DNA from 2 places in the Lactococcus sp. LG1267 genome. Region 1 is predicted to be linked to the other one. Evidence: predicted binding sites of a transcription regulator. Region 1 holds the regulator's gene; the other holds the start of a gene.
The links. Region 1 encodes HrcA, which represses chaperone genes, less so after heat shock. Its sites were predicted from a motif close to TTAGCACTCNNNNNNNNNGAGTGCTAA; they were not measured.
Positions count from the first base shown of each region.

Region 2: groES (co-chaperone GroES) is a predicted target of HrcA. The motif match lies at 3,036-3,062, and genes of this name have one in related genera.

Region 1 covers NZ_CP071295.1:917,913-927,630, forward strand. Annotated here, with positions in the region: gene J0J33_RS04560 (hypothetical protein) at 1-727, shown strand, start outside; gene J0J33_RS04565 (saccharopine dehydrogenase NADP-binding domain-containing protein) at 816-1,733, shown strand; gene J0J33_RS04570 (histidine phosphatase family protein) at 1,849-2,553, shown strand; gene J0J33_RS04575 (M15 family metallopeptidase) at 2,537-3,322, shown strand; gene J0J33_RS04580 (hypothetical protein) at 3,354-3,758, shown strand; gene hrcA (heat-inducible transcriptional repressor HrcA) at 3,897-4,934, shown strand; gene grpE (nucleotide exchange factor GrpE) at 4,968-5,510, shown strand; gene dnaK (molecular chaperone DnaK) at 5,588-7,414, shown strand; gene J0J33_RS04600 (Spx/MgsR family RNA polymerase-binding regulatory protein) at 7,563-7,961, shown strand; gene J0J33_RS04605 (DeoR/GlpR family DNA-binding transcription regulator) at 8,136-8,837, shown strand; gene pfkB (1-phosphofructokinase) at 8,834-9,718, shown strand, end outside.
Region 2 covers NZ_CP071295.1:733,655-743,372, forward strand. Annotated here, with positions in the region: gene pepA (glutamyl aminopeptidase) at 1-493, opposite strand, end outside; gene J0J33_RS03665 (hypothetical protein) at 694-981, shown strand; gene J0J33_RS03670 (thioredoxin family protein) at 978-1,298, shown strand; gene ytpR (YtpR family tRNA-binding protein) at 1,300-1,923, shown strand; gene J0J33_RS03680 (single-stranded DNA-binding protein) at 1,993-2,382, shown strand; gene J0J33_RS03685 (ClbS/DfsB family four-helix bundle protein) at 2,439-2,969, shown strand; gene groES (co-chaperone GroES) at 3,087-3,368, shown strand; gene groL (chaperonin GroEL) at 3,397-5,022, shown strand; gene J0J33_RS03700 (MBL fold metallo-hydrolase) at 5,072-5,884, opposite strand; gene J0J33_RS03705 (ATP-binding protein) at 5,881-7,299, opposite strand; gene yycF (response regulator YycF) at 7,292-7,993, opposite strand; gene tmk (dTMP kinase) at 8,204-8,833, shown strand; gene J0J33_RS03720 (DNA polymerase III subunit delta') at 8,859-9,718, shown strand, end outside.

The sequences.
Region 1 (9,718 bases):
TTCACGTGTCCAAGCTGAAGAACTGCAGGACAAAAGTGCCAATAATTCGTTAACCGAGGAAGCAAATACAGGCGGTGGATCGACAACACCTGAAAACCCTCAGCCTATTACGCCGACAATGCCTCCGATCGTTCCAGAAACACCAGATATTACACTTCCGCCAGTAACCATAGGTGAACCTGTTCCTATCACACCAACAGTCCCCATAATTCCGGATAATACTCTTCCTTTGGTACCTGTAGGCGAACCTGTGCCGATTACACCTACAGCACCTCCAATTGTACCAGAGCAGCCGGATAATAGTTTACCTTCAATTTCACTCACAACACCAGAAAAAGTAGAGGTACAGAACCCGGAGTCGGATACAGAAAGAGATCAACCTCTTAAAAATCTGGAAGCACATAATCAAGATAAAAAGGATACAACAGAAGTTACCCCAGCAGAAACTATAAAGCCACAAGAAATAGAAAATAAGAATACAACTACTCAAGTTTCTACCAAAGGAGAACTTCCTTATACCTGGGGGGAAGCAAATATCCCACTGATGTCACAACATACCTCTATCAATTCACTTGATGATGCGGATAAGGATGCTGTAACGCGTAAACATGCCATAGCTGTGCATGCAGCTGGGACAGGAGGAGTAGTTACAGGAATAGGGACCTCTGTACTCCTTCTCGGAATCCTCAAGAAAGCCAGTTGGCTAAAACAAATCTTTGGTAAATAAAAGAAAAAATCTCTGAAAAAAGGGATTTTTTTTGATACAATGAAACAAACAATGAGGAGAAATCCTCTAAAATTTAAAGGAGATTCAGATGCGTAAAGTAGGTATAATTGGGTTAGGGAATGTCGGAGCAATGATTGCTCAAATGATTGTTCAAGCAGGCTATGTTGATGAATTAGTCCTTATTGATAAAAATACTGCAAAATCTAAAGCGGAAGCTTTTGACATGCTTGATGCAGCTAGCCTACTCAATAGTCATACAAAGATTACTGTCGGCGATTATCCAGACCTTTCTGATGCAGAAGTCGTTATTTCTGCTTTGGGCCATATCAAAGCTCTTGATGCCCAAGATCGTTTCCAAGAGTTGAAAATTAATACACCCATGGTCAAAGCAGTAGCAGATGAAATTAATGCTTCAGGCTTTAATGGTGTTTTCTTAATCGTAACCAACCCTAATGATGTGATTGCACAGCTTTATTCACAAGCTCTTAACCTTCCCAAAAACCAAGTTTTTGGAACGGGAACATATTTAGATTCGGCTCGTTTACACCGTTATATTGCTGAAGAAGCAGGTGTAGATGCGAGAAGTGTGAGCGGCTATATGCTTGGTGAACATGGTGATTCGCAATTTGCAGCGTGGTCAACAGTAAATATTGGTGGCGTACCATTTGAAAAAACAGCAGTGACAAACAATTTTGACCTTGAAAAAATCGAAGATTCAGCACGCCATGGCGGTTTTGTCGTATATGAAGGAAAGGGCTATACGAACTTTGCTATTGCTGCAGCTTCAGTGAGTCTAATGAATCTCATTTTATCTGATGCCAAAGCAGCTGTGGTCTGCTCGCATTACGATGCTGAACTTGATGCGTATTTGTCAACACCAGCACTTGTTGGACGCGATGGTGCACAAGCTTATCCTGGATTTATCGAAAGCATCAGCAAAGAAGAAGCGGATAAATTGAAAGACTCAGCACGTGAGATTCAAGAAAAAATCAAAAAATTTAGCTAAAAATAGCCTATAGATAGAAAATCTCTTATATAAGAAGAGGTTTTTTTCTCTGTTCAATTGCTTTGAAATAAAGTATAATTAAAGATATATATATAATAGAAGATAAGGTGAGTTCATGGTTGAGATTTATTTGGTAAGACACGGAAAAACAATGTTTAATACAATCGGCAGAGCCCAAGGTTGGTCGGACACACCGCTCACTGCTGAAGGTGAACGTGGAGCTATGGAGTTGGGGCTGGGCTTCAAAGCTAAAGGGTTGAAGTTTGATCGTGCTTATTCTTCTGACTCTGGCAGAACAATACAAACGATGGGCTTTATCTTGGAATACTCCGAGAATAAAGATATTCCTTATAAGATGGACAAGCGTATTCGTGAATGGTGTTTTGGTTCTTTTGATGGGGGATATGATGGCGAACTCTTTGATGGGGTTCTTCCTATTATCTTTGCTGAAAAAGGTATGCAAGAGACAGGGAAGTTCCCTTCAGATGAAGAACTAGCGCGTGCTATTTATGAAGTCGATACTGCAGGATGGGCGGAAACTTGGGAAGAACTCTCTGGACGTATTATGAATGGCTTTTCTGATATGGCAACTGAAGCAGAAGCAGCGGGAGCGAAAAATATCGTCATAGTTAGTCATGGGATGACGATTGCAAGCTATATCAAAATGCTTCGTCCAGATAAAGAACGTCCGCATAATTTGGATAATGGTTCCGTGACACATCTGACTTTTGAAAATGGAAAATTTGAAGTAGGAGATATCGGATCGATGGAGTATCGCAAACTTGGAGCAGAAATCATAAAAAATGCAAAGAAGAACTAAAAAAAGAAAACTCAAAAAAAGTAGAGTAATCGGAAGTTTCATTATTCTCTTGGTCTTCATTGGACTATGTGTATTTGCTGTAAGTAAACTCAAGACACAAGTCACGAAAAAAACGGCTGAACCAAGACAAACTTCATCTTCAAGTTCGCCAGCTGAAAGTAAGGCAACTGATTTACCGGAAGCTCATCGTTCTGACTGGAATCTTGTTCTGGTAAACAGGGAAAATCCAAAAGAGGAACTCTCCCCAGAGCTTACAACTGTTGGCACTGTGCAGGTTGATCAACGTATCGCAGATGCTCTTGTTAAATTTTTAGCAGCAGCGCAGGCTATTGATCCCTCAGAACACTTGATTTCGGCATATCGCTCAGTGGCTTATCAAGAACAACTCTTCAATACTTATGTGGAAAATGAAATGGTTGGTGCTGCAGGATCAGTCAATAACACAGGGCAACCTATATCTCGTGAGCAAGCTGAAACTAATGTTAAGACTTATTCACAGCCTGCAGGTAGCTCAGAGCACCAAACAGGCTTAGCTGTTGATATGTCGACAGTAGATGCTTTGAACCAAAGCCCTGAAGATGTAGTCGCACAAGTGAAGAAAATTGCGCCTGAGTACGGTTTTGTACTACGTTTCCCGGAAGGTGGGAAAGCATCCACTGGTGTGGATTATGAGGATTGGCATTTTCGTTATGTAGGTGTGGATAATGCCAAATATATGACAAAACACAACCTTACACTTGAAGAATATTTGAAGTTATTGCCCCAGTAAAATAAAGGGCGTTAAAAGGAGTCGCACAACAATGTTGAATAAAGCCTACTTGATTTTATATGCTAATATTGCCTTATTTCTCTATACTTTAATGATTATTGCACAACGGCTTTTAGCATCACCCAATACCTTTACGACGGTTTTTCAAAATACAAGCCGCACAATAACGGGATTTATCAATAAAACTCTGGCTCCAGTAGCCCAATGGCAAAATATAATAGAAATACTCTTGGTTTTCCTTCTCATCTTACTCATACTCCGCTTTTTCAATGTGGGACTATGGATTTTAGAGATAGCGGCTGTGCTGGTAATTGTTGATTGGGGCTATCAATATCTCATGCATCAGCAAAATCTAGCGCTATTATTTCCACTAGCTGTCATGCTTGTTAGTCTCTTTAGCATCCGTTTCATTGCTAAAGAAGTAGGATTTATTTAAAAAACCAAAAATTAGCACTCTATAAAAAAGAGTGCTAATTTTTGGTTTTTTTGCTTGACAAGATAGGAGATAAGGGTTATAATAATATTGTTAGCACTTGAGGATGGTGAGTGCTAAAAGCGAAGAAAGGAGACAAAGATGATTACAGAACGGCAACAACAGATTTTGGATTTGATTGTCTCACTTTACGCGAAAGAGCACACACCCGTTGGTTCTAAAGCTTTATTGGAACAGATTAAAGCATCAAGTGCGACAATCAGAAATGATATGAAAGCCTTGGAAAATCTTGGACTCATTCAAAAAGAACATACGTCAAGTGGGCGTGTTCCTAGTATTTCAGGTTACAAATACTTTGTAGAAAATGTATTGCGCTTGGAAGAATTTACACAAAATGATCTTTTTCAAATTATGAAATCCTTTGATGGTGAGTTTTATCGCTTATCGGATTTATTTGAAAGAGCAAGTGAAGTTCTCTCAAGATTGACCGGCTTAACTTCTTTCGTACTTAATGTTCCTCAGAAAGAGCAAGTCTTACAGTCCTTTGAACTTGTCACTTTAGATAATCACTCGATGTTGACAGTGATGACCTTAGCGACAGGCGAACTTCGGACAAATCAGTTTGTACTCCCCAAAAGTATGAGTGAACATGACTTGCAAGTCTTTACACGGTTGATTAAAGAACGTTTAGTAGGTAAGAAAGTTCTTGATGTGCATTATGCGTTGAGGACGGATATCCCACAGATAGTACAGCGGTACTTTAAAACAACTGGTGATGTCTTGGAGCTCTTTGAATCCGTCTTTGCAGATTTGTTCACAGAGCATTTGACAAGTAGCGGACGTGAATATGTCTTTGATTTTGCCACAGACAATCTTTCTGAGCTTTATAAAATTTTAAGCGATGATACACGTATGGCTCAAGAAATACGAGAATTAACAAGTACAGATGAGATGCGTTCGGTTGTCATTGACAATATGTCTTATTTTGCTAACCTAACGTTGATCAGTCAAAAGTTTGTTATTCCATATCGTGGTTTAGGAACGCTGACAGTCATTGGTCCTGTAGAACAAGATTATCAGAAAACCTTGAGTACACTGGACTTACTTGCGAAAGTCTTAAGTATGAAACTCATGGACTATTATCGTTACCTTGATGGTAACCATTATGAGATAAGTTAATATATGAAATTATTTAAAAGAAAAGGAAACAATATGGCTGAAGAAAATAAAGAAGAATTAAAGAAAAAAGATCAGGAAGAAGAAGTTGTCGAAGAGCTTACTGAAGAAGCACTTGAAGATATCGTCGAAGAAGAAGTTTCTGAGCTTGATGCAGCTGTAGCAAAGGCTGAAGAATGGGAAAATAAATTTCTCCGTATTAGCGCAGAAATCCAAAATATTCAACGCCGTGCCAACGAAGAACGTTCTAGTATCTTGAAATATCGCTCACAAGATTTGGCGAAAAAGATTTTGCCAAGCTTAGATAACTTGGAGCGTGCACTTGCTGTTGAAGGATTAACAGAAGATGTCAAAAAAGGTTTAGAAATGACGCGAGAAAGCTTGATCAACGCACTTAAAGAAGAAGGCGTTACAGAAGTCAAAGCAGACGGAGCCTTTGATCCAAACTTCCATATGGCTGTGCAAACTGTCCCAGCTGATGATGAGCATCCTGCAGATCATGTCGTTCAAGTCTTCCAAAAAGGCTACCAAATCCATGATCGTATCCTTCGTCCAGCAATGGTCGTTGTTGCACAATAAGAAACAAGAAGTGACCGAAATGTCCTTAAACTATAAGAATAGATAAAAACAATAAAATAAAAAAAGAGGTAAAGCATATGTCTAAAATTATTGGTATTGACCTTGGTACAACAAACTCAGCAGTAGCAGTTCTCGAAGGAACTGAAGCAAAAATTATTCCAAATCCAGAAGGAAATCGTACAACACCATCTGTTGTCGCTTTTAAAAATGGTGAAATTCAAGTTGGTGATGCTGCAAAACGCCAAGCCGTAACAAACCCAGATACAATCATCTCAATCAAATCTAAAATGGGTACAAGTGAAAAAGTTTCTGCCGGTGGTAAAGAGTACACACCTCAAGAAATTTCAGCAATGATTCTTCAAAACTTGAAAGCAACAGCTGAAGCATACTTGGGCGAAAAAGTTGAAAAAGCAGTTATTACAGTCCCAGCATACTTCAACGATGCACAACGTCAAGCAACAAAAGATGCTGGTAAAATCGCTGGTCTTGAAGTAGAACGTATCGTTAACGAACCAACAGCAGCAGCTCTTGCTTACGGTATGGACAAACAAGACAAAGATGAAAAAATTCTTGTCTTTGACCTTGGTGGTGGTACATTTGACGTTTCAATCCTTGAACTAGGTGATGGTGTCTTCGATGTATTGTCAACAGCAGGTAACAACAAACTTGGTGGTGATGACTTTGACCAAGCTATCATTGATTACATGGTCGCAGAATTCAAGAAAGAAAACGGCATTGACCTTTCACAAGATAAAATGGCCCTTCAACGTTTGAAAGATGCAGCTGAAAAAGCGAAAAAAGACCTTTCAGGTGTAACTTCTACTCAAATTTCATTGCCGTTCATCACAGCTGGCGCTGCTGGTCCACTTCACTTGGAAATGACACTTACACGTGCTAAATTTGACGAATTGACTGCTTCATTGGTTGAAGCAACACGCGAACCTGTACGTCAAGCCCTTTCTGATGCTGGTCTTTCAACTTCTGATATCGATGAAGTTCTTCTTGTTGGTGGTTCAACTCGTATCCCAGCAGTTGTTGATCTTGTTCAAAAAGAAACAGGTAAAACACCAAACAAATCTGTTAACCCAGACGAAGTTGTTGCTATGGGTGCAGCAATCCAAGGTGGTGTCATCACTGGTGACGTTAAAGACGTTGTCCTTCTTGACGTAACTCCACTTTCACTTGGTATTGAAACAATGGGTTCTGTATTTACAAAACTTATCGAACGTAATACAACAATTCCAACATCTAAATCACAAGTCTTCTCAACTGCAGCAGATAATCAACCAGCAGTAGATATCCACGTCCTTCAAGGTGAACGTCCAATGGCAGCAGATAACAAATCATTGGGTCGCTTCCAATTGACAGATATTCCTGCCGCACCACGTGGTGTACCACAAATCGAAGTCACATTCGACATCGACAAAAACGGTATCGTATCTGTTAAAGCAAAAGATTTGGGTACGCAAAAAGAACAAACAATCGTTATCAAATCTAACTCAGGTCTTTCTGACGAAGAAATCGATAAAATGATGAAAGATGCTGAAGCAAATGCTGATGCTGACGCAAAACGTAAAGAAGAAGTAGATACACGTAACGAAGCGGATGCTCTTGTTTTCCAAACTGAAAAAACAATCAAAGAACTTAAAGGTAAAGTTGACGAAGCAGAAGTTAAAAAAGCAGAAGATGCTAAAGAAGAGTTGAAAAAAGCTCTTGAAGGTGAAGATATTGCCGATATCAAAGCTAAATCAGAAGCACTTAGCGAAATCGCTCAAAACCTTGCAGTAAAACTTTACGAACAAGCAAGTGCTGAACAAGCAGCAGCAGAAGGTCAAGAAGCTGGATCAGAAGAAGGTCCTAAAGATGACAATACTGTTGATGGCGACTTTGAAGAAGTTAAATAAAAAGTGAGTTCATAAAATAAAAAAGTTCGAGACTTTGTTTCTCGACTTTTTTTGTTTTTGTGAAAACCATTTTATTTGTTTTCAATATTATAAAATAGGATAATGAAAATAGGAAAGAGAACCTGGATGTGATAGAAAGGAGGTTGGCATGCTTAAGATTTATACCATCTCCTCTAATCAGGAGACGAAAGCAGTAGAGAGCTGGCTCTATGCCCATAAAGTCAAGTTTGTCGAAGTTGATCTTCTCAAAGAACTGGTTTCGACTGAGGAAATTCTCCGAATTGTTTCTTTAACTGAACATGGCGTTGAAGAGATTATCGCAACAGAAACACGGGCTTACACACGTTTGAACCTTAATTTCAATGACTTGAAGTTAGAAGATTTTATGGAGCTGTTAGAAGAAAATGCTACTCTATTGAAAGTTCCACTTATGTTGGATGAAAAACAACTTCAAATCGGTTTTGATGAAGATAAGATGCAAAGGTTTTTAGAAAAGCCAAGTAAAAAAGTTACTGACATAGAACAGCAAAAAATGCAAACAGGCTAGGTTCTCTAAAGAGCAAAGGAAGCGTAATTCCTGGCTCTTTTTTTATTTAAGGATAGTACATGAAGGAAATCTATATAAATTTTTTCTTTTTTTGTAGTTTTTGGAAGTTTTTGATTGACTTTGAAAGAAAATGGTGTATAATATAAATGTAAACGAATTCAGGAGGAGGGTCATATGCTCGCGACGGAACGCAAGGAAAAAATAATGAGCTTGCTCAAAGAGCAAAGAACAGCGACTTTAGAAGAACTTTCAACAATAACTCAAGCTTCTGTCTCGACTTTAAGGAGAGATCTCAATGAGCTTGAAGAAGAAAATGCCTTACGTCGTGTTCATGGAGGCGCAGAACTCCAACAAGATCTTTCAGAAGAGTTATCTATCTTTGAGAAATCTTCCAAAAACGTTCAAGAAAAAGAAAAAATCGCAACTATAGCTTTTGAAAAGATAAAAGAAGGCGACATTATTTACTTGGATGCTGGAACTACAGTTGCGCCACTTTGCCATTTGCTTAATCAGTCGGGCAAGCGTGTCACTATCGTGACTAATTCGATTAGCCATTTACCAAAATTAACCAGTGAAAACCTCATCGTTTATTTGCTTGGTGGTCGAGTGAAACGTCAAACTGATGCCATCATTGGCAGTTCGGCCATAGCTCAACTTAGTACTTACCGTTTTAATCTTGCTTTTATCGGAGCCAATGCTTTTGATGAAGAGCTGGGGGCTATGACACCGGACAGTGAAGAAGCAGCGATTAAGTCACAGGCCATTCGTCAAAGCCGGACAAGCTATCTCCTCCTGGACAGTAGTAAAATCGGTCAAACAAGCTTTGTTAAGTTTGCAGAAAGTGACCAAATAAAACTTATAACGGAGAAATTATGATATACACAGTAACACTAAATCCAGCATTAGATTATTTCATGGATTTTGATCAGGCTAAACTTGGACAAGTCAACCGAGCGACAGAAACGCGTATGCTTCCTGGTGGTAAAGGAATTGTTGAAAGTCGCATGATGTCCCTTTTAAAGGTAGAAAATACGGCCCTTGGTTTTCTTGGTGGTTTCCCTGGGAAATTTATTCAAGATTATCTTGAAAATATCGGAAGCCAATCCGATTTCACTCCAATTGCAGGAACAACACGCATTAATACAAAAATCAAAGTCAATGCGCAAGAGGAAACCTCCTTTGATGCTGCTGGACCAGACTTAACAGATGCTGAAATTCAGGCCTTCCTAAGTAAATTTGACGCCTTGCAAAGTGATGACATTGTTGTTTTTGCTGGTACTATCCCTAAAGCTTTAGGAGAAGACTTCTATGAAGTCTTGATTGAGAAAGTAAAAGCCAGAGGCGCACAGTTTGCTATTGATGTTGACGGACAAAAGTTGCTGAAAACATTGAAACATGAGCCACTCATCATCAAACCTAATCGTGAAGAATTGGAAGAAATCTATTCTGTTAAGTTTAAATCCAAAGAAGATATTATCCCTTATGGTCAAAAACTTTTAGCAGAAGGGGCACAAAATGTCATGATTTCTATGGCAGGTGATGGTGCTTTACTCTTCACAGGTAAGGAAACTTATTTTGCCGCTCCAATCAAAGGAGAGTTGAAAAACTCTATCGGTGCAGGAGATTCAACAGTTGCAGGTTTCCTTGCGGAATGGAGCCGCAGCCAGGATACTTTAGCAGCCTTTAAACAAGGTGTTGCCTGTGGTACAGCTAAGGTCTTCTCAGAAGACATGCCGAGTGAAAGCTTCTTAAAAGAA
Region 2 (9,718 bases), 180 kb from region 1:
CAGATTCAGGAACGATGACGTCACCTTGACGAATCCCAAATTCTAAAACTTCTTCTTTGCTCATAAAACCACCGTCAAAGATGATATCTTCCACTTGTGGCATAGCAGGTGCGCCCGCTGCTCCACGTAAAAGATGTGGTGGTAGGCCACCAGTCACAACAGGTATTTTTTTACCATCACGTGTGAATAGCGTAAAGCGTTGTGCACTAACAACTAAAGGATTCCAACCACCCAGAGTGACTACACGTAAAGTACCATCTGCCTTAATTGACGACACCATGAAGCCGACTTCATCCATGTGAGCTGCAACCATAACACGAGGCGCATTTTCTGTTTTACTTTCTTTAGTGACAAAGATTCCGCCCAGACCATCAGTTTCAGGTGTGTAGCCGAGGTCCACCATACGGGCACGAAGATAGTCACGCATTGGTGCTTCGTAACCACTTGTTGCTTGAATTTCAGTTATTTCTTTAATTTTGTTAAATAGAGTCATCTCGTCTCCTTTGATTTTTTATACTCCCTTATTGTAGCATTTAAAAGCCGTATATAATAGTATTGTCCTAATGCTATTTAATAACTATAATTTTTAAAGACGGATAAGTTTTAGGGGATTTATAGAAAAGCGGAACTGATCTGAGGGGAAACAGTAATTATAAGTACTAATATACTCAAATTTATGTTAAAATTTTTTATATGAAAAAATATTTGAAAGTTGGTTTAGGGCTGCTGGCTGGTGTAGCTGGTGCGCGAGTGCTCTATCAGAGTTATAAACACGTTGAAGAAAATTTGCGGGCAGAGGTTATTCAAGCAGTACGTGAAGCTTTTGCTGACCAAGATATTCAAACAGTATGGATCTTTGAGGAGGCAGATCGCGGAGCTATTTATCAAGGTGGCGTGATTGTTGGAACAAACCAAAACATCAATTTTGAAATTGATGGAGAAACCTTAGAAATTACAGAATTAGGAGAGGAGTATTTATGATTATTCCAAAAAATTATGAGGAACTAGCTGAAATTGTAAAATCAGAAGGCAAACATGTCTTGTTTTTCACTGCAGGATGGTGCCCAGACTGTACTTTTATCAAACCAAAAATGCCAGAATTAGAAGCTGAATTTTCAGACTTTGACTTTGTAGAAGTTGACCGTGACGAATTCATGGACTTGGCTATTGAATGGGGAATCATGGGTATTCCTAGCTTTGTGACACTTGAAAATGGTAAAGAAACAGGACGCTTAGTGAATAAGCTACGTAAAACTAAAGAAGAAGTTAGTGAATTTTTGAAGGGTGTAGATAAATAAAATGATTGCAACGTATAATAAAAATGTTGGTGATGTCCTCATGCTGATTGTGGCAAACAATGAGGGCGCAGAAGTAACTTACGAACGTAAGGCGGATGTTGCGCGTATCTTCCGTGAAGATACAGGACAAACAGTGGGCTGGAACATTTTCGATATAAAAAAAGACTGGCCAGATTTGGCTCAAGGACATAATGATTTATCTGAGCCTCAAGTAACGGAACTTAATGTAAAACTTAAGGCAGCTGGCTTTGACGAGCAGTTTACATATGATGGCCAACCTAAATTTGTAGTCGCTGAGATTTTAACGATGGAGGATCATGCAGACAGCGATCATTTACATGTGTGCCAAGTAGAAGTTGGTCTAGATGCACCAGTTCAAATCGTTTGTGGTGCTCCCAATGCCGTTGTTGGTATGAAAACAGTAGCGGCTTTACCTGGTGCAATGATGCCTTCTGGTTCTTTAATCTGGCCAGGTGCTTTGCGTGGTGTACCTTCTTATGGCATGCTGTGCTCGGCACGAGAGCTTGACTTACCAAATGCACCACAAGTTCGTGGTATCATCGAATTGGATACAGATTTAGAAGCTGGGTCAGCTTTTGATGCAACAAGCATGTGGCAAGCCTAAATATAAAATAATAAAGACCTTAGTGAAAGCTGAGGTCTTTTTTCGTACAAAAAGTAAGGAGGTGTCAAAATGAATAAAACGTTACTTGTTGGCCGACTCGTTGCAGATCCAGAACTCACTAAAACATCTAATGGGAAAAGCCTATTGAGAATAAATCTTGCTGTCAAACGACGCTATAAAAATGCTTCAGGTGAAAAAGATACAGACTTTGTCGCTTTGGTCTTTTGGGAGAAACAGGCGGAACACTGTACATCCTATGCTAAAAAAGGTGCCCTACTTGCTGTAGAAGGGGAGATACGAACCAGGAATTATGTGGACAAGCAGGAACAAAAACGCTATGTGACAGAAGTGTTGGTGAAAACTTTTGACCTTTTGGAAAGTCGCGCGACAGTTGCCATGCGACAAGATTCTATAGAAAATAGTGCTCTTAATTTAAAAGAAGACGAATTACCGTTTTAAATTGAAAAAAGCGTTTTCTTTTGATAGGATGAGAACAGGAAAGTGAGGAGGGAAAAATGGTAAAGGCAAAAACGAAAAAAGAGTTGATTTCCTTTTCAGAAGAAAACTGGAAAAAGCTGTGTCATTTGGTTGACGCACTACCTTTAGAGGCACAAACAGCAACTTTTGCCTTTGGCCAAGAGAAGGGAAAAGAGGCACATTGGGGGCGAGATAAGAATATCCGTGATGTGTATGCCCATCTTTATGAGTGGCAAGTACTTTTACAAAATTTTGTAAAAAGTAATGTTTCAGGAAACTGTCAAAGCTTTTTACCCACACCCTATACTTGGAAAAACTATGCGACAATGAATCAAGAGATCTGGGAAAAGCATCAAGCTACTCCTTATGAAGAAATAAAGGAAAAACTTGCTACAAGTCACCTAAGAACTATCCAGTTATTGCAACATTTTTCAGATGAAGAGCTTTATACGAAGCAATATTATCCTTGGACTGGGACAACATCCTTAGCGCAGTATTTTCAGTCATCATTGGCTTCACATTACGAGTGGGCCTTGAAGAAACTCAGGCTCCATAAGAAAACGATTTAAAAAAATAAAAAAAGAAGTTTTTTTCTTGACTAATTTTGACCTTCGCGGTAAAATAAGATATATAAATTAGCACTCCAACTTAAAGAGTGCTAAAATAACATAAAATGGAGGAATAACATGTTGAAACCCTTAGCGGATCGCGTTGTATTGCGTATAAAAGAGGAAGAAGAAAAATCTTTAGGTGGGATCGTCTTGGCCTCAGCAGCACAAGAGAAACCACAAGTTGCAGAAGTTGTGGCAGTAGGCCCAGGTAAAACAACTCCTCATGGTACAGTTATTGCACCAACAGTACAAGTTGGTGATGCAGTTCTCTTTGAAAAGTTTGCCGGTACAAATGTAAAATTTGAAGGCGAAGATTTCTTGATTATCAAAGAATCTGAAATTCTTGCGACTGTTTAAGGAAAATAAAGACAGGAGATAATAAAAAATGGCAAAAGATATTAAATTTTCATCAGATGCTCGTTCAGCAATGGTTCGTGGTATTGATATTTTAGCAGATACAGTAAAAACAACACTTGGTCCTAAAGGTCGCAATGTTGTTCTGGAAAAATCATATGGTAGTCCACTTATCACGAATGATGGTGTAACTATCGCAAAAGAAATTGAATTAGAAGATCACTTTGAAAATATGGGGGCAAAATTAGTCAGTGAAGTGGCCTCAAAAACAAATGATGTTGCGGGTGATGGTACTACAACAGCGACTGTTTTAACACAAGCGATTGTTCGTGAAGGTTTGAAGAACGTAACTGCCGGAGCTAATCCAGTGGGCATTCGTCGTGGTATTGAGTTGGCAACGGAAACAGCAGTAAAAGCACTCAAGGAATTATCTATTCCAGTATCTGGTAAAGAAGCTATTGCACAAGTTGCCTCTGTTTCTTCTCGTTCAGAAAAGGTTGGAGAGTATATCTCAAATGCCATGGAAAAAGTTGGTAACGATGGTGTTATTACTATTGAAGAATCAAAAGGTATGCAAACTGAACTTGAAGTTGTAGAAGGTATGCAGTTTGACCGTGGTTACTTGTCACAATATATGGTGACAGACAATGAAAAAATGGTGGCCAACCTTGATAACCCATATATCTTGATCACAGATAAGAAGATTTCAAATATTCAAGAAATTTTACCATTACTTGAACAAATCTTGAAAACAAATCGTCCTTTACTTATTGTGGCAGATGATGTTGATGGTGAAGCATTACCAACCCTCGTGTTGAACAAAATCCGTGGTACTTTCAATGTTGTAGCGGTTAAGGCTCCAGGCTTTGGCGACCGCCGCAAGGCCCAACTTGAAGACTTAGCAATCCTCACAGGCGGTACAGTAATTACGGAAGAGCTTGGTTTAGAACTTAAAGATGCAAGCTTAGATGCACTTGGTCAAGCCAATAAAGTAACTGTTGATAAAGAACATACGACAATCGTTGAAGGTGCTGGTTCAGCAGATGCTATTGCTACTCGTGTAGCAACAATTAAAGCTCAAGTTGAACAAACTACTTCAGAATTTGATCGTGAAAAACTTCAAGAACGTTTAGCTAAACTTTCTGGTGGAGTCGCTGTGATTAAAGTCGGTGCCGCTACAGAAACTGAACTTAAAGCGCAAAAACTTTTGATTGAAGACGCACTTAATGCAACACGCGCAGCCGTCGAAGAAGGTATCGTTGCTGGTGGAGGTACTGCCCTTGTTACAGTTATCTCTGCCCTTGACAGTCTTGAAGAAGAAGGGGACGTGCAAACAGGTATCACAATTGTACGTCGCGCATTAGAAGAACCAGTACGACAAATCGCGGCTAATGCAGGTTACGAAGGTTCAATCATTATTGATAAACTTAAATCAGCAGAAAAAGGTATTGGTTTCAATGCCGCAACTGGTGAATGGGTTGAAATGATTGAGACAGGTATTGTGGATCCGGCTAAAGTAACACGTTCAGCCCTCCAAAATGCGGCCTCAGTAGCAGGACTTATCTTGACGACTGAAGCAGTCGTTGCTGATAAACCAGAACCAGCTGCACCAGCAGCTCCAGCTATGGATCCATCAATGATGGGTGGTATGATGTAACAATAAAAAGACACGAATTCGTGTCTTTTTTTATTGCTGTAAATACTGTCTAAATATCATAGAGTTTACTTGCATGCTCATGGCTAGTGTCAATAATATGAACGTCACGTTTGGTATCAACATCATGTTGCGCCAGAAAACCGTCCATGGTCATATGTGCAAGCTCTTGAATATTGTTATTCAGGCTAAGGTGACCGAGGAAGATGCGTTTTGTTTTATTTCCTAAAACATTAAAAGCAGCTTCGGCACCATCTTCGTTAGATAAATGGCCTTGGTCGCTGAGAATACGTTGTTTTGTTTTCCAAGGGTAGCCCCCCATGCGGAGGATCTCAATATCGTGATTACTTTCCATAAGATAGCCGTCGGCATTTTCGATTGTACCACGCATACGGTCACTTACATAACCTGTATCTGTAAGTAATACGAAGGATTTATTATCTTTCATAAAACGATAAAATTGGGGCGCGATAGCATCATGACTCACCCCAAAACTTTCGACATCGATATCGCCAAAAGTTTTAGTTTTGCCCATTTCAAAGATATGTTTTTGCTCACTCGCAATTTTTCCTAGTGAGTTTTTACTTTCCAGTTCTTGCCAGGTTAATTCATTGGCGTAAAGCTGAATACCGTGTTTTCGGGCAAGAACACCAATTCCTTTGATATGGTCGCTATGCTCATGAGTAATCAGGAGTGCATCGACATCTTTGATGTCTCGGTCAATCTCTCCTAATAAACTCTCGACTTTTTTTCCAGATAATCCAGCATCTACCAGAATTTTCTTTTCAGGTGTTTCCAAGTAAAAAGAATTTCCAGTACTTCCTGATGCTAAAATTGAATATTTAAATGCTGATTCAGTGCTCATTCAGCAAAATCCTCCCAGTCGTTATTTTCTTGATTAATTTCATCACTGTAAGGGAAAGACAGGGTGAAAGTTGAACCAGTTTTACCATCAGAAGTGACTACTATATCACCTTTGTGGAGTTTCATAATATCATAGGCAATAGATAAGCCTAAGCCTGTACCACCGATTTGGCTATTTCTTGAAGCATTATCGACACGATAAAAACGGTCAAAAACTTTGGCTAAAGCAGGTTTTGGGATTCCCATACCTTGGTCGGCAATAGAAGTAAATGCTTTGTTGCTTTCACACCAGACGCTTACGGTAATTGTTCCGCCTTTTGGAGAATACTTAAAGGCATTATTGATGATATTGTCAATAACCTGCGAAAGCTTATCGGTATCGATTTCAAGCCAAATCTCTTGTTGAGATATTTGACGAATAATTTTAAAGTTATTGTAATTTTTTTCGATAATTTGATCAAAACGATCCAGGATATAGTTGATAAAATCGACATAGTTGATAATTTCAGTATGAAGTTTAACTTTATCTTGGTCCATACGAGAGAGTTCTAAAAGCTCCCCGATCATCCGAATCATTCGATCTGTTTCGTTAAGGGAAACATCCACGAAGTGACTAGCAACCTCGGGATCAGCTAGGGCCCCATCATTGAGCGCTTCTAAGTAAGCTTTGACAGAAGTCAAAGGGGTGCGCAACTCATGCGAGACATTGGACACAAAAAGTCGGCGATCTCTTTCTGTTTTTTCTTGTTCCGTTGTATCGTGAAGAACAGCAATAATCCCAGAAATGTACCCTGATTCGCTACGGAAGAGCATAAAGTTTACGCGGAGGATAACAGCTGCCCCTTCACAATTGATGGCATTGAGTGTGAGTTCGGGCTCTTTTTGTAGTAAATCATGAAAAGAATATTTGTCGGAGATATTTAGAATATCAATCAAATCTTTACCAATGATTAACTCGTTTGACTGATCAAGAAGAGTCAGTGCTGCGTGATTAGCAAGATTAATCTTACCATGCCTATCTGTAGTGATGACACCATCGGCAAGGTAGGTTAAAATACTCTCCAGTTGGTTGCGCTGATTCTCTAAATGTTCTTGCCGATCTTCGATTTCATGTCCAAGTAATAACAATTTATTGTAAGCTACTGAGAGCTCATTATTTTCTTTAGAAATTTGGCGATTTTCATAGTTATCATGCAAAAAATCATCCACTTGATGAGATATTTTATTTGCCGTTTGAGCCAAGCGACTGAGATACCAAATAAGAAGACTTAAGGTGACCAGATAAAAGATGAAAAACTGTAAGAGTGCAGTAGTGTGTGTGAGGAAGTATGGACTATTTACTATCTCAAAAATGCCAAAAAGAAGTAGATGAATCACTACTCCTTTAAGTACTATTGAATTAAAAAATTTATTCATGAGGTTCGCTCATATAGTATCCAACGCCACGACGTGTAGATACGTATTGAGGGCGGCTTGGAGTATCTTCAACTTTTTCGCGAAGGCGACGAACAGTTACGTCAACAGTACGAACATCACCGAAGTAATCGTAGCCCCAAACAGTTTCAAGCAAAGTTTCACGTGTGATAACTTCACCGAGATGTTGTGCAAGATAATAGAGTAATTCAAATTCGCGGTGTGTCAAGTCAAGCTGTGTTTCATTTTTATATGCGGCATAATGTGTTGGGTTGATACGTAAGTTACCAATTACCAATTCTTTTTTAGAATCTTTTGGTTGTTCAACAGGAACGTTTGTCATGCGGCGTAGGTTTGATTTAATACGAGCAAGTAGTTCACGGTTTGAAAATGGTTTTGTGATGTAATCATCTGCACCAAGTTCAAGGCCGATAACTTTATCAAACTCTGTATCTTTAGCAGAAACCATCAAAATAGGGACTTCAGAAGTTTTACGGATTTGACGTGTAACTTCAAGGCCATCAATTTTTGGAAGCATCAAATCAAGATAGATAAGATCGGGTTTTTCTGATTCAAAGAGTTCAAGAGCTTCTTCACCATCAAAAGCAGTGACTACTTCATACCCTTCTTTGACGAGATTAAATTTTACAATATCTGAAATTGGTTTTTCGTCGTCAACAACAAGAATTTTTTTCATGATAATCCTTTCGCTTAGATGTATATAATATTAATTGCTTTTCTCATTATACAATTATTACAGTAGTATAGCAAGGTAAAGCCTTCCATAATATAGAATTTTTACAAAAGTGAAATCATTTGTAAAATAAGAAACTTATATAGTAAACAATATTTATAAAAGAACATTTTTCCCATATTTTTTCTTTTTATTTTTGCTATAATATAAGATATGAATGGAATATTAATTAGTTTGGAAGGGCCAGATGGGGCCGGTAAAACAACCGTTTTACAAAATATTCTTCCCGAACTAGAAAAATCGTCTTATAAAGTCCTTCCGACACGTGAACCTGGAGGTGTACGTGTGGCAGAAGAGATTCGAAATATAATTTTAAGTACAGAAAATACAGAAATTGACAGTAAGACAGAGCTGATGCTGTTTGCTGCGGCACGTCGCCTACACATGCAAACCAAAATGCTTCCAGCGCTGGCTGCAGGCAAAATGGTAATTGTTGACCGTTTTATTGATTCATCGGTTGCTTATCAAGGTTACGGACGTGAACTTGGTGTTGAACCTGTAAACTGGCTTAATGAATTTGCAACAGATGGTCTTAAACCGGATTTGACATTATATTTCGATATTGATACAGATGTTGCACTTGAACGAATTATGAAAAATAGAGCAGATGAAGTTAATAGACTTGATCTCGAACGTGCTGAGATGCATCGTAAAGTCAGACAAGGTTACTTAGAAATTGTTAAGAATGAGCCTGAGCGCTTTGTCACGATTGATGCCAGTCAAGAACTTGACAAAGTTGTTGCAGACACGTTAACAGTCATCAAAAAGAAATTTTGTTTGTAATAAAATTTCAAACTAAGGAGTTTTCATGAAAATTGCAGATATTCAACCAGCACTTTTTGAACGCTTTAAGCATATTTTACGTGTGAATAAACTGAGCCATGCTTATCTCTTTAGTGGGGGATTTGGTAGTTTGGATATGGCTATTTGGCTAAGTCAGGCTATTTTTTGTGAAAATTTACAGGACAATTTACCTTGTGAGAACTGTCGTCACTGTCGTTTAGTTGCTAGGGATGAATTTAGCGATTTACACATTATTCGTCCGGAAGGTCAAACTATAAAAACAGGACAAATTCGGGATTTGTCGGAAGTTTTTAGTCAGTCAGGATTTGAAGGCGCTCAGAAAGTGGTCATTATCACTGAAGCTGAAAAAATGCACAGCAACGCGGCAAATGCTTTACTTAAGTCCATTGAAGAACCTGATAATGCAACACATGTTTTTTTGATCACAGAAAATGATAATCTCATGTTACCCACCATTAAATCGCGTACACAAGTTTTTAGTTTCCCCAAAAATAGTGCCTACATGCAAGAAACGTTGGAACAAAATGGTGTCTTAAAAACACAGGCAGAATTACTGAGTCGGGTTTGTAACTCGGTAGAAGAAGCCCAGGATTTAAGTGGAGCCACTTGGTTTAATGATACATTGAAGAAACTCCAACAATTGCTGAAATTAGTTAAGACGGATCGACGGGAAGCATTTCTTTATCTAACAAATGTTGCAGAAAATATTGAGGATAAGGAGAAACAAACTTTAGTATTTTCTCTGCTCTTGGAGCTTTTTAATCAAGAAAAGATGTCCAAATGGGTTCAAAAAACCTTTCAAGCAGAAAAAATGTGGAAAAGTAATGTGCGCTTTGGATCTTGTTTGGAATATATAGTGCTGAA